2 regions of the Eubacterium sp. An3 genome follow, and region 2 is predicted to be linked to the other one. Evidence: predicted binding sites of a transcription regulator. Region 2 holds the regulator's gene; the other holds the start of a gene.
What was found. Region 2 encodes NrdR, which represses ribonucleotide reductase genes. Its sites were predicted from a motif close to CACNANATNTNGTG; they were not measured.
Positions count from the first base shown of each region.

Region 1 (6,378 bases), on a different contig from region 2:
GGCTTTTGTACGGCGTTCGGAAAAATAGACTGTACGCTGAGCCAGATATTCAGGGAAAGAAATATTTTCCAGAGAAGATTGCTGATCAGGCACGCCGGATTTTGCAATATTTTGCTCATGCTTAATAAACGAAAGAAATGTAAGCTCTTTCTGCTGGAAATCAGATAGAAAACCTTCTATATTAATCTCTTCCAGCGAAGAAACTGTATCGATATACATTTCCTCAAATAATTTCACCAGCCAGATATTTTTATCTGCGGCGAAGCAGGCAAGATGAGAGCGCAGGATATCGGCCAGAAGTATTTCATTATGGCATAGATATTGTCTGTAAGAGGATGCATTTTCTGCAATCTGTCCGATTAGCTTCTGGTTGGAAGACGTGGATTTGATTATGACAGAATAAAAATCCTGCAGCGTCTGCATAAATAAAGATTGATCTGTAAAACATGGCTCCAGGCAGAGCATGGATGCGGCGTATACAGAATAAAAAGGAGTTTTCAGATTTTCGAAGAGACGTCCGGTACACAAAAGCCAGGTTTCCTCCGGAAAAAGATTCCTCTGAGAGTCGCATTTCCCGGAGACTTCCTCCTGAGTACCACATTGCCGAATATCGCCTTCGGAACATATTTTCTTCTGCATCTGTTCTTTCAGCCGGATACAGTCTGCAAAATAGCGGTCATATTCTTCAGAAGTATCCGGAAAGGCATAATTATTTCTGTCCCGGATAAGACTTTCGATGAATTTCAGAAAAAGCTCGTTGTCATGAAAAGCTTCTATGCGGGATGGGAGTATGAACATGTTCTGTATGCAATTATTCTCAAAAGACAGCGGCTGTCCGGTATTTTGGATGAGACGGAAGGCGCTGGACATGGTGTTGGTAATTGAATTCAAGATAGCGTTTCCTTTCATATAATTTTTTGCTTTAAAGTCGAAAAGTATTGTGCTTTTGATTTTTTTATGTTAAGATAGCTTCTGGTGATGAGCCGAAACAGGAGATGCGTCCATTACCGGTTAAATTATAAGAAAAATTGCAGAAAAAAGCAATGACTGAGACTGGAATCATCAGATTCAGAACAGAAGTTGTTTTGCAGAATAAAAATTTGTGAGGAAGGGAGAAAATACATCATGGATATGCAGATGAATTTCTATAGAAAACTGCCGATACCGCGGGATCTGAAAGAACAGTTCCCGGCGGATGAGCGGGTAGTGAAGATTAAAAATGAGAGAGATCCGGAAATTGCAAGGATTTTTGAGGGAACGTCTGACAGACTTCTGCTTATTATTGGTCCGTGTTCGGCGGATAATGAGGCTTCTGTGCTGGATTACGTTTCCAGACTGGCGAAAGTACAGGAGAAAGTGAAAGATAAGATCTGGATTGTTCCAAGAATCTATACGAACAAGCCGAGAACGACAGGAGGCGGATATAAAGGTCTGATTCATCAACCGGATCCGGAGAAAAAACCGGATATGTGGCAGGGAATCATTGCTGTACGTGAGCTGCATCAGAAGGCGATTCTCGAGAGCGGCCTTACCTGTGCCGACGAGATGCTTTATCCGGAAAATCAGAGATATCTTTCGGATTTATTATCCTATGTGGCGGTAGGAGCCCGTTCCGTGGAGAATCAGGAACATCGTCTGGTTGCCAGCGGCGCAGGTGTTCCGGTGGGAATGAAGAATCCGACAGGAGGCGATCTTTCTGTCATGATGAATTCCATCACAGCGGCGCAGAGCAGTCATATGTTTATTTATCGGGGATGGGAAGTGGAGTCCGCAGGTAATCCATATGCCCATGCGATTTTGCGGGGATATGTGGACAAACATGGTCAGACATTCCCGAATTATCATTATGAGGATTTGATGCAGCTTTATGAACTGTATCAGGAGACAAATCTGAAGAATCCGTCAGTGATCATTGATACTAACCATTCTAATTCTGGTAAGAATTATATGGAACAGATTCGAATTTCAAAAGAAGTTCTTCACAGCTGTAAAATATCCGGCGATATCAGAAAGCTTGTGAAAGGGCTGATGATCGAAAGCTATCTGGAAGACGGATGTCAGAAGATCGGCGGAGGCTGTTATGGCAAATCCATTACAGATCCGTGTCTCGGATGGGAAAAATCGGAACGGTTAATTTATGAAATCGCAGATATGTTATAATATAGAATATTTTCCTACATTTTATTAAATGGGATATTACGAAAGGCTTTGTATTTATTACAAAGCCTTTGTACATTGTAAACAAAACGTGTGTACAGTCTTGTTTTTTGTAATATTTTTTTGTAGAATGATAACATGTATCATTGGTTTCTTCTATGGCTATTCTGTACACTTGTAGATAAATATGTTACAATACTTTTAAATAAGTCATTTTTGAAACACTTTTATGTAATATAATTTTAACAAGTAAAGGAAAGGGAGATGGCAGATGCTTCTGAGCAGACTGATGATTTTTAATCAGAATGAGGAAGAGTGCCGTCAGATGGAAGCCTACTTTGAAGAAAGCGGATATGGCGTTGTGTGCTGCTTGGATGCGGATGAATTGATGGACATGATTTCCAAAGGAAGACATAAGCCCGAAGTGTTCTTATTTTATATAGACGATTCCGGGCGAAAGGGATATGACATCATTGATAAAATCCGGGCTGTGTCAGATATGGCCATCATTGTGATCTCAAAGGATAGCCGTCTAGACACTCAGTTATATGCTTATTCTAAGAAGATTGATGATTACATGACAGAACCGGTACCCCTGCCTCTTCTTGAGGCACATGTGGAAGCGGTTCTCCGGAGATTTTCTGAAAAAAGACTTTCTGTGGAGACTGCGGGTGCGATTACGATCGATTACGAGAGCCGAAAGATTTATCTCGAGGGAAAGGTTCTGAAGGTTACTGCAAAAGAGTTCGATTTAATGGAATATTTTATTAAACACAAAGGAATGATTCTTTCCAGAGATAAAATACTGGATTCTGTTTGGGGATATGATTATATCGGAGGATACCGAAGTGTGGACACTCTGGTGAAAAAGCTGAGAGCGAAGCTTACAAAGGAATATCCTTATATACAGACCATATATGGCGTAGGATATTGCTTTGATGTTTAAAAATCAATGAGAAAGGGGATTTTTATAACAATGAAACGATGGTTAAGTTTATTGATGGTCATTATGTTATGCTTCAGTCTGACGGTGCCGGCGACACAGGTGGATGCGTCTTCCCGGGTGACGGTAGTATACAAAGGTAAGACAAAGTCTTTTAGTGGAAAAAAGACATATTCTTATGTAAATAACAGTAAAATCAAGCTGTCAAAGCAGCCGATTTTCATGAAGAACGGAAGTTATATGGGACCGGTCAATAAGCTTTTCAAGAAGAGTTCCCTGAAAGTAAGCGTTAAAAGCAGCGGCAATATCCTGACTCTGCAGTATCGCTCGAACATTATCGTACTGAAAAATGGAAGCAGAAATATAACGGTAAATGGACAATCTGACCGTATGAACGCTCCGGCTATGCTGGTGACTTATCCGAGTGGAAAAACAAAATGGGTGGTTCCTCTGAAAAGTGTGTGCAGCCGTCTGGGAATTACTTACAAGTTGAAAAACGGCGTGATCAAGATGAAAGGTGCAGTTAATTCTGCAACAACATCTTCCAGTTCCAGTTCAAATAATAATTCCGCGGCAGAAAACGGACAGATTACCCTGGTACTCGATGCAGGACACGGCGGTATGGACTCTGGAGCTACAGGAAATGGATACAGAGAGAAAAACATGACTCTGTCCATCCTGTTGGGAGCAAAGAGAATGTTTGACAATGACAGTCGGTTCAAGGTGTATTATACAAGAACATCAGACAGCTATCCGAGTCTGACAGACCGAAGTAACCTTGCCAATAATTATGACGCAGACTTATTTGTGAGCATTCATATTAACTCAGCATCTGCTTCGGCACATGGAACGGAGACACTGTATAACTCCAGCCGGAATACTGTGACAGCCAAGGATGGAATGACTTCCAGAGAACTGGCATCCTATATTCAGCGTGCCGTGGTTTCCACCACAGGATTTACTAACAGAGGTCTTAAGAACCGTACAGATTTAAGTGTTCTGAACCGGACGAAAATGCCGGCTTGTCTGATTGAGTATGGTTTTATCAGCAATACGAAAGAAGCCAGAGAAATGAATGCCAATACAACCCGATATGGCCAGGAGCTTTATCAGGCAATCGTTGGTTATCTCCAGTCTGAGGGTAAATTATAAAGTGGAGCTGTATACAGTTCGCGGCAGTGTGCCGGAACTGGACTGTTTCGGAGTGATAAAGAATTATATAAAAATATAACAGAAAGCTGTCACAGCTGATGTATTCACATCTGGATATTGACAGAGCCGGAAAAGTCGGCTATCATATCCAGATGTGGGCTGCAGAATGTGGCAGCTTCTTTTTATGTCCGATAACTTATTCTTTAAAAATTCCCAACAGACACAATATATAGTATAATAATATGTTGCAGACCACGATTTATTGTGGTATAATGGCGATGCCTATGAAAGCAGAAGAAAAGAATCATTTAAAATAGAAGATAGAGGTAGAGAGTATGAAGATTATTAAGAGAAGCGGCATGGAAGTCGAATTTGACAGAAGTAAGATTAACAACGCGGTAAAAAAAGCCAACAACAGCGTTGTGGTGCAGGATCAGATGAGCGATGAGCAGATTGAACAGATCGCGAAAAATGTGGAGATCATCTGTGAGGGCATGGGCCGCGCGCTGAGTGTGGAAGAGATACAGGACCTGGTAGAGAATCAGATTATGAATCAGAAGGCATTCCGGGTGGCAAGTAATTACATTACTTACCGTTACAAACGGGCGCTGGTTCGTAAATCAAACTCCACAGATAAGCAGATATTAAGTCTTCTGGAGTGCAACAACGAGGAGGTCATCCAGGAGAATTCCAACAAGAATCCGACAGTCAACAGCGTCCAGAGAGATTACATGGCAGGAGAGGTCAGCAAGGACATCACAAAACGTTTTCTGCTGCCGGAGCATATCGTGGACGCCCACGAACAGGGAATCATACATTTCCACGACTCCGATTACTTTGCCCAGCACATGCATAACTGCTGTCTGGTGAATCTGGAAGATATGCTGCAGAACGGAACGGTCATCAGCGATGTGATGATCGAGAAGCCGAAGAGCTTCTCCACCGCCTGCAATATCGCCACCCAGAGCGTGGCACAGATCGCCAGCTCCCAGTACGGCGGCCAGAGCATCACTCTCTCCCATCTGGTACCGTTCGTACAGATCAGCCGGGATAAGTTCCGCAAAGAGGTGCGCAAAGAATTTGAAGAAGAGGGTATGCCAATCAATGAGGAGAAGATCAACGAGATCGCTGAGATGCGCGTCCGCAAGGAAATCAAGCAGGGCGTACAGGTCATCCAGTATCAGGTCATCACCCTTATGACCACCAACGGTCAGGCGCCGTTCGTAACGGTGTTCATGTACCTGGATGAGGTGGAGGAAGGCCCGGCAAGGGATGACCTGGCTCTCATCATTGAGGAGATGCTCAACCAGCGGATTCTCGGAGTAAAAAATGAAAAGGGCGTCTACATCACACCGGCGTTCCCGAAGCTCATTTACGTGCTGGAAGAGGATAATATCCATGAGGACAGCAAATACTGGTATCTGACCAAGCTGGCAGCCAAATGTACCGCAAAACGTCTTGTTCCGGATTACATTTCCGAGAAGATGATGAAAAAGTTAAAACAGGGCAACTGCTACCCGTGTATGGGATGCCGTTCTTTCCTGACAGTATATAAAGAAGAGAACGACAAGCCGAAGTTCTACGGCAGATTTAATCAGGGCGTCGTCACCCTGAATCTGGTGGACGTGGCCTGCTCCTCCGGAAAGAACATGGAGAAGTTCTGGGAGATCTTCGATGAGCGTCTGGAACTCTGCCACGAGGCGCTCATGTGCCGTCACAACCGTCTGAAGGGAACACCTTCCGATGTGGCTCCTATTCTCTGGCAGAACGGCGCGCTGGCCCGTCTGAAAAAGGGTGAGAAGATTGACAAGCTGCTCTACGGCGGCTACTCCACCATCTCCCTGGGTTACGCAGGACTCTGCGAATGTACCCGCTACATGATGGGTGTGAGCCACACAGACCCGGAAGGCAAGGAATTTGCACTCAAGGTGATGCAGCATATGAACGACGCCTGCGCCAAATGGAGAGAGGAGAGCAACATTGATTTCAGTCTGTACGGAACTCCTCTGGAATCCACCACTTACAAATTCGCCAAATGCCTGCAGGAGCGTTTCGGCATCATTCCGGGCGTGACAGACAAGAACTATATCACCAACAGCTACCACGTACATGTCACAGAGCCGATC
Region 1 covers NZ_NFIR01000003.1:230,186-236,563, reverse strand. Annotated here, with positions in the region: gene B5F87_RS05365 (AAA family ATPase) at 1-891, opposite strand, end outside; gene B5F87_RS05360 (3-deoxy-7-phosphoheptulonate synthase) at 1,132-2,160, shown strand; gene B5F87_RS05355 (response regulator transcription factor) at 2,429-3,103, shown strand; gene B5F87_RS05350 (N-acetylmuramoyl-L-alanine amidase) at 3,134-4,252, shown strand; gene nrdD (anaerobic ribonucleoside-triphosphate reductase) at 4,588-6,378, shown strand, end outside.
Region 1: nrdD (anaerobic ribonucleoside-triphosphate reductase) is a predicted target of NrdR. The motif match lies at 4,474-4,487, and genes of this name have one in related genera.

Region 2 (6,378 bases):
ATCCGGCGCTCAGCGGATCCGAAACTCTCCCCGGCATTGCGAACACCTCTTTCCCTTGTTCCAGTGCCTGGTCTATGGTGATAAAAGAACCGCTTTTTTCTCCTGCCTCCAGCACAAATACTCCGTCCGCGATTCCACTGATCAGACGATTCCTGAGCGGAAACAATCCCGGACTGTTGGGAACGCCGAGATTATATTCTGACAGCACACCTCCTCTTTCATACATTTGCATATATAAAGAAAAATTCTCCCGGGGATACATACTATCGATGCCTCCGCCCAGAATTCCAAGAGTGTATCCTCCGGCCCGAAGTGCTCCTCTGTGGCTTGCAGCATCAATTCCCGCTGCCAGACCGCTGACGATCTGGATGCCCTGCAGCGCCAATGACTCCGCGAAGCTCTGCGCCATATGAAGACCGTAGGGAGTCGCCGCCCGGGATCCCACCATGCCAAGCACCGGCATATCCTCTGCCGGAAGCCTTCCTTTGACATATATGCCATACGGAGGATCAAACAGCTGCCTGAACTTCCGGGGATACTCCGGAGATTCCCAATGCACAAAATGCACGCCGGAAGTCTCCAACTTCTGCATCGACTGATTTATCCTATATGTATTGCGGGAGTTTTGTAAATATACGCACTGCTTTGGACTCAGGATATCTTCGTACTCTCTCTTTCCCGCATGATACAGGACTGCCGGATGGATAAAGCGGTCCAGCAGCTTCTTTCTGGACACACTGCCTACTCCGGATATGTTCACAAACCAATACCAGAAAAACGCGTTGTTTTCTTCCACTTTATAATCTGTCTCTTTATCGCTCATATCTGCCCCCCGACCATTCTCACCCGACGCCCCTGCGTCCCGCGGTATCACTCTGCCGCAAAATACCTCCGTGCGGAACGCTCTACGATGCTACGGCGTATCCGGATCTTGCCCAAAAGGCGCAGTCCGGCGGAACATCAGCGCCTCCCGCAGATGTTCTTCCCTGATCCGGGCGGAGCCTTCCATATCAGCGATTGTTCTTCCCACTTTGAGAATACGGTTGTATGAGCGGCCGGTCAGCCGCAGACGGTCAAATACTTCTTTCATCAGCTTCCGTGAATTCTCATCCAGCACGCAGTATTTTTTCACTTCTTTCGGCGTCATACGTCCGTTAAAATTACTTCCGCCTGATTTAAAACGTTCCTTTTGCAGTCCCCATACCTCCCGGACTCTTTCCCGGACCATCGCTGAAGTTTCTCCTTCTTTCTCCTCCGTCATCGTCTCATAAGACATTTTGTCACAGCGCACAAAAAGATCCAGACGATCCAGAATGGGCCCGCTCAGACGATTCTGATAATGAAAGATCTCCCTCGGACTGCAATGGCAGTATCTTCGGTCAGGAAAATATCCGCACGGGCAGGGATTGGCCGCGGCAATAAAAATAAAATCCGCCGGAAATGTCACCGTTTTACCATTTCTGATCTGTCTGACCTGATGATCTTCCAGCACTACCCGGAACATCTCAATTAATTCTCTTTTAAATTCCGGAAACTCATCCAGGAATAATACCCCATGATGTGCCAGAGTCACTTCCCCGGGGCTCGGATTCTTTCCTCCTCCGAACATTCCGGCCATGGTGACAGAAGAAGACGGAGCCCGGAAAGGTCTGTTCTCCACCAGAGAAAAACCTTCCCGCAGCAACCCTTTCACACTGTATACCATGGTAGCGTCTATCATCTCTTCTCTGGTCATTCCCGGCATAATCCCCGGCGTGCATGACGCCAGCATGGACTTGCCCGCTCCGGGCGGCCCGTCCAGAAACAGATTGTGATATCCGGCCACAGCAATCTCCAGCGCTCTCTTAGCCATACGCTGTCCTTTTACCTCCGATAAATCAGGATACCCGGCCCCTCCGTCCGGACGTCCCGCCGCTCTTATTGTTTTCCCCACATCTTTAACACAGGTTACGATTTTTCTTTCGGAATATTCATCCTCTGCCGTCCCCCTCAAAAAGGCGGTCACTTCTTTTAAATTGGCAAAACCCAGAACCCTCATCTCCGGCAGGAGAGACGCCTCCTGCACATTGGCCGGAGGAACTACACAGGTATGGTATCCCGCTTCCTGCGCAGTCCTCAGGATAGCGAGCACACCCGTAACAGGCGACAGCATACCGTCAAGAGCCAGCTCGCCCAGAAATACAATTCCTCTGACAGCACTTTGCGGTATCAGTCCCATGGCTGTCATAATGCCGACGGCGATGGCCATATCATAGCAGGTACCGCTTTTTCTCACGTCTGCCGGCGCAAGATTCACTGAGACACGTCTAGGAGGAAGATGGCAGCCTGTATTCTTCAGGGCAGTGCGAACTCGTTCCTTTGCCTCCTTCACTTCAGAAGACAGATGTCCGGTCAGACCAAAAACCGGAAGACCGTCACTAACATCTGCCTGTACTGTAATGATCTCTCCATGTACGCCCTGTACCATACCGCTTAAAACTTCTGCTACCATGTTTCACCTCCTGACTTTTCCAGATTTTAACATATTATTTTTACATTTTCAAGTGTATTTTACATTATTTTACATTTTATATTCTAAAAAAACTCCGGTATTGCTCATACCGAAGTTTTTTAATGTTTTATGCTTTACACGCCTTTTATTTCTGACTCTCCCTGTCCGCCGGCATCGCTGCTGGAATCCAGCATCTTTTTCAGTTCATTCATAAATGTATTAACATCTTTGAACTCCCTGTAAACCGATGCAAATCGAACATATGCCACCTGCTCCAGTGATTTGAGCCGTTCCATGACAATCTCGCCGATAACCTTGCTTTCAATCTCCTTATACTCCAGATTGAAAATGTCATTCTCGATCTTATTGACAGTCTCTTCTATCTTCTCCACAGGAATCGGCCGCTTGTGGCAGGCACGAAGAACGCCGGCCATGATCTTGCTCCTGTCATATGGCTCCCGGCTCCTGTCCTTCTTTATGACAGTGAGAGGAATGATCTCTACCTTTTCGTATGTGGTAAAACGTTTCCCACATTCATCACACTGTCTTCTTCTCCGGATGGACGCATTGTCATCCGCAGGTCTGGAATCAATCACGCGGGTGTTATCCATACCGCAAAATGGACATTTCATACATGTTCCTCCCTGGCTGTATCTTATGTATCCCGGTCAGTGCAGTGCGCGTTCCTGAAAACGGGAAAAGCACTGCACTGGGAAAAGGAACCAATCAGCTTAATTTCTCTCTCAGTGCCAGGTTGATTCTGCCCATCTTGTCGATCTCGAGAACTTTTACTCTCACCTTGTCACCGATATTGACCACATCTTCTACTTTATTTACTCTGTCTCTGGATAATTTGGAAATATGAATCAGTCCGTCTTTGTTCGGAGCAAGCTGTACAAATGCACCGAAATTCATGATTCTCACAACTTCACCTTCATAGATAGCTCCGACCTCTACCGGCTCCACAATAAGACGAATCAGCTCCATAGCCTTATGAATCATATCCTGTTCCACGCCGCAGATATCCACTCTTCCGTCATCGTTGATATCAATCTTCACGCCGGTCTCATCAATGATGCCGTTGATAGTCTTGCCCTGTTTGCCGATGATCTCGCTGATCTTATCCGGCTCCACATGCATCTGCTGAATCTTAGGCGCGTATTTACCAACCTCCGGTCTTGGCTCGGCGATTACCGGCTCCATAACCTCAGTAAGAATGTACTCTCTTGCAGCCTTTGCCTTTGTGATGGCTCCTTTGATGATGTCCGGCGTCAGGCCGTGAATCTTGATATCCATCTGGATGGCAGTGATACCATCATGAGTTCCGGCAACCTTGAAATCCATGTCTCCAAAAAAGTCTTCCAGCCCCTGAATATCTGTAAGGATCAGATAATCGTCATCAGTATCTCCGGTCACAAGACCTGTGGAGATACCAGCTACCGGTTTCTTAATCGGAACACCAGCTGCCATCAGAGACAGGGTGGAGGCACACACGCTGGCCTGTGAAGTGGAACCGTTGGATTCCAGTGTCTCGGATACGGTACGGATTGCGTACGGGAACTCATCCTCGCTTGGCAGCACCGGTACCAGCGCCCGCTCTGCCAGAGCGCCATGTCCGATCTCCCGGCGTCCCGGTCCTCGGCTCGGCTTGGTCTCGCCCACAGAATAGCTAGGGAAATTATAATGATGCATATATCTCTTGGATGTTACATTTACATCTATGCCATCCACCTTCTGTACTTCGGATAACGGCGCCAGTGTTGTGATCGTCATGATCTGTGTCTGTCCTCTCTTGAACATACCGGAACCGTGTACTCTAGGCAGAATGTCGATCTCTGCGGACAGCGGGCGGATCTCGTCGATCGCTCTGCCGTCCGGACGTTTGTGATCTTTTAAGATCATTTTGCGGACAGTCTTTTTCTGGAACTTGTACACAGCGTCGCCGATCAGCGGCAGCCAGTCTTCATGCTCTTCCGCATATCTTTCTTCCAGTTTCTCCTCAATCTGGCGGATGTTTTCTTCACGCACCTGCTTCACATCGGTAAATACCGCTTCTTCCATGGCTTCCGGTGTAATGAACTCCACCATGTCGTTCCACAGTTCTTCCGGTGTGTCCACATGCTCATAGTCATGTTTCTCTTTACCGCACTCATCAACGATCTTCTGAATAAATGCGATAATCTCTTTGTTGACCTCATGAGCCTTAAAAATAGCGTCGATCATCACATCCTCCGGCACCTCGTTGGCGCCCGCCTCGATCATGATAACCTTCTCTGCGGTGGATGCAACGGTCAGCGCCAGGTCGGATACCTGCTGCTGATCCGCTGTCGGGTTCACGATGAACTCTCCATCAATGAGTCCCATCTGTGTGGCTGCGATCGGTCCGTCAAACGGGATGTCGGAAATACAGGTGGCAATGGAAGAACCGAGCATCGCTGTCACCTCCGGTGAACAGTCCGGATCCACAGACATCACCAGGTTATTTAAAGTTACGTCATTTCTGTAATCCTTCGGGAAAAGCGGACGCATCGGACGGTCAATGACACGGGATGTGAGCACAGCATGCTCGGACGCCTTTCCTTCTCTCTTATTAAATCCTCCCGGAATCTTTCCGACAGAGTACATTTTCTCCTCAAACTCCACGCTCAGAGGGAAGAAATCAATTCCTTCTCTCGGCTTATCGGATGCAGTGGCCGTAGACAGTACCACCGTATCTCCGTAATGCATAAATGCCGCGCCGTTGGCCTGAGCGGCAACTCTTCCGATCTCGACCGACAGAGTTCTTCCTGCCAGTTCCATGGAAAACTGTTTTATCATTCTGATACCTCCTAAATCCATTATGACAAACATAATACGGGAAGGTTAAAAAACACTGCCCGTATCCACGCATCATTGGGAAGGCTCCGAAACAACTGAAAAATACACTGTTCACCAATGTGCTTTTCAGAAGTCCCGGTCACGCACTTCCCATTGTTTGTCTGCTATATTATTATTACTATTGCCTAATCTTGCTTATTTTATCACACCGCGCAGAAGAATACCAGACTTTTTTTCTATTATATCCCTTTTTATTTTATTCCGGTTCTCATTGTTCTCTTCATTGACAACCCGGAGATTTCATTTTATCATACAATCATTATAAAATATTCCGGACAAGCAATCTGACAAATAATCTGATATTAAAAATAATTCGAGGTACTGCCATGAAAGAAACGCAATTATTACAAACACAGGCATACGATTATCTCATTGAACACATCAAAAAAGGAGAACTTCAGCCTGATACCATATATTCTCTAAATCAGCTGGCAAAAGAATCAGGATTTTCCCGGACGCCTTTCCGGGACGCCGTGCTGCGTCTTGAACAGGAACGTTATCTTGACATTCTTCCCAGCAAAGGATTTATTCTCCACAAAATGACAAGGGAAGACATTATCGAAACTTATCAGATCCGAAACGCCATCGAAGTCTACTGTTTCAAACAGCTTTCCCAAAACCTTCACACGGACCGGGGACAACAGTATTATAAAAAGCTCTCTTCCAAAGTTGACAGCCAGAAGGAGATTACTGAAACCACCTGCTCAACTGAAGATTTCGGCAGAAAAGATTATGAATTTCACCGCAGTCTTGTCCAATACGTGGGCAATGAATCCATGCTGGAAATTTACCGCCGGTTTATGTACCGGATCTTCTGGCTGAATGTCACCTCCTTCTCCAGAGAGGGACGTATGGAAGAAACTATCACAGAACATGAAGCATTTCTCCGGATGCTCCGGGAACATGATATGAACGGTCTGGAAAATATGGTGGAGCACCACCTGACCACCGCTCAGAATATCAATCTCAAACTTCTGGAATCCTAAAAAAAACAGCGGCCGCTATGCGAA
Region 2 covers NZ_NFIR01000002.1:168,889-175,266, forward strand. Annotated here, with positions in the region: gene dprA (DNA-processing protein DprA) at 1-823, opposite strand, end outside; gene B5F87_RS03170 (YifB family Mg chelatase-like AAA ATPase) at 914-2,491, opposite strand; gene nrdR (transcriptional regulator NrdR) at 2,626-3,123, opposite strand; gene B5F87_RS03180 (polyribonucleotide nucleotidyltransferase) at 3,218-5,308, opposite strand; gene B5F87_RS03185 (GntR family transcriptional regulator) at 5,695-6,354, shown strand.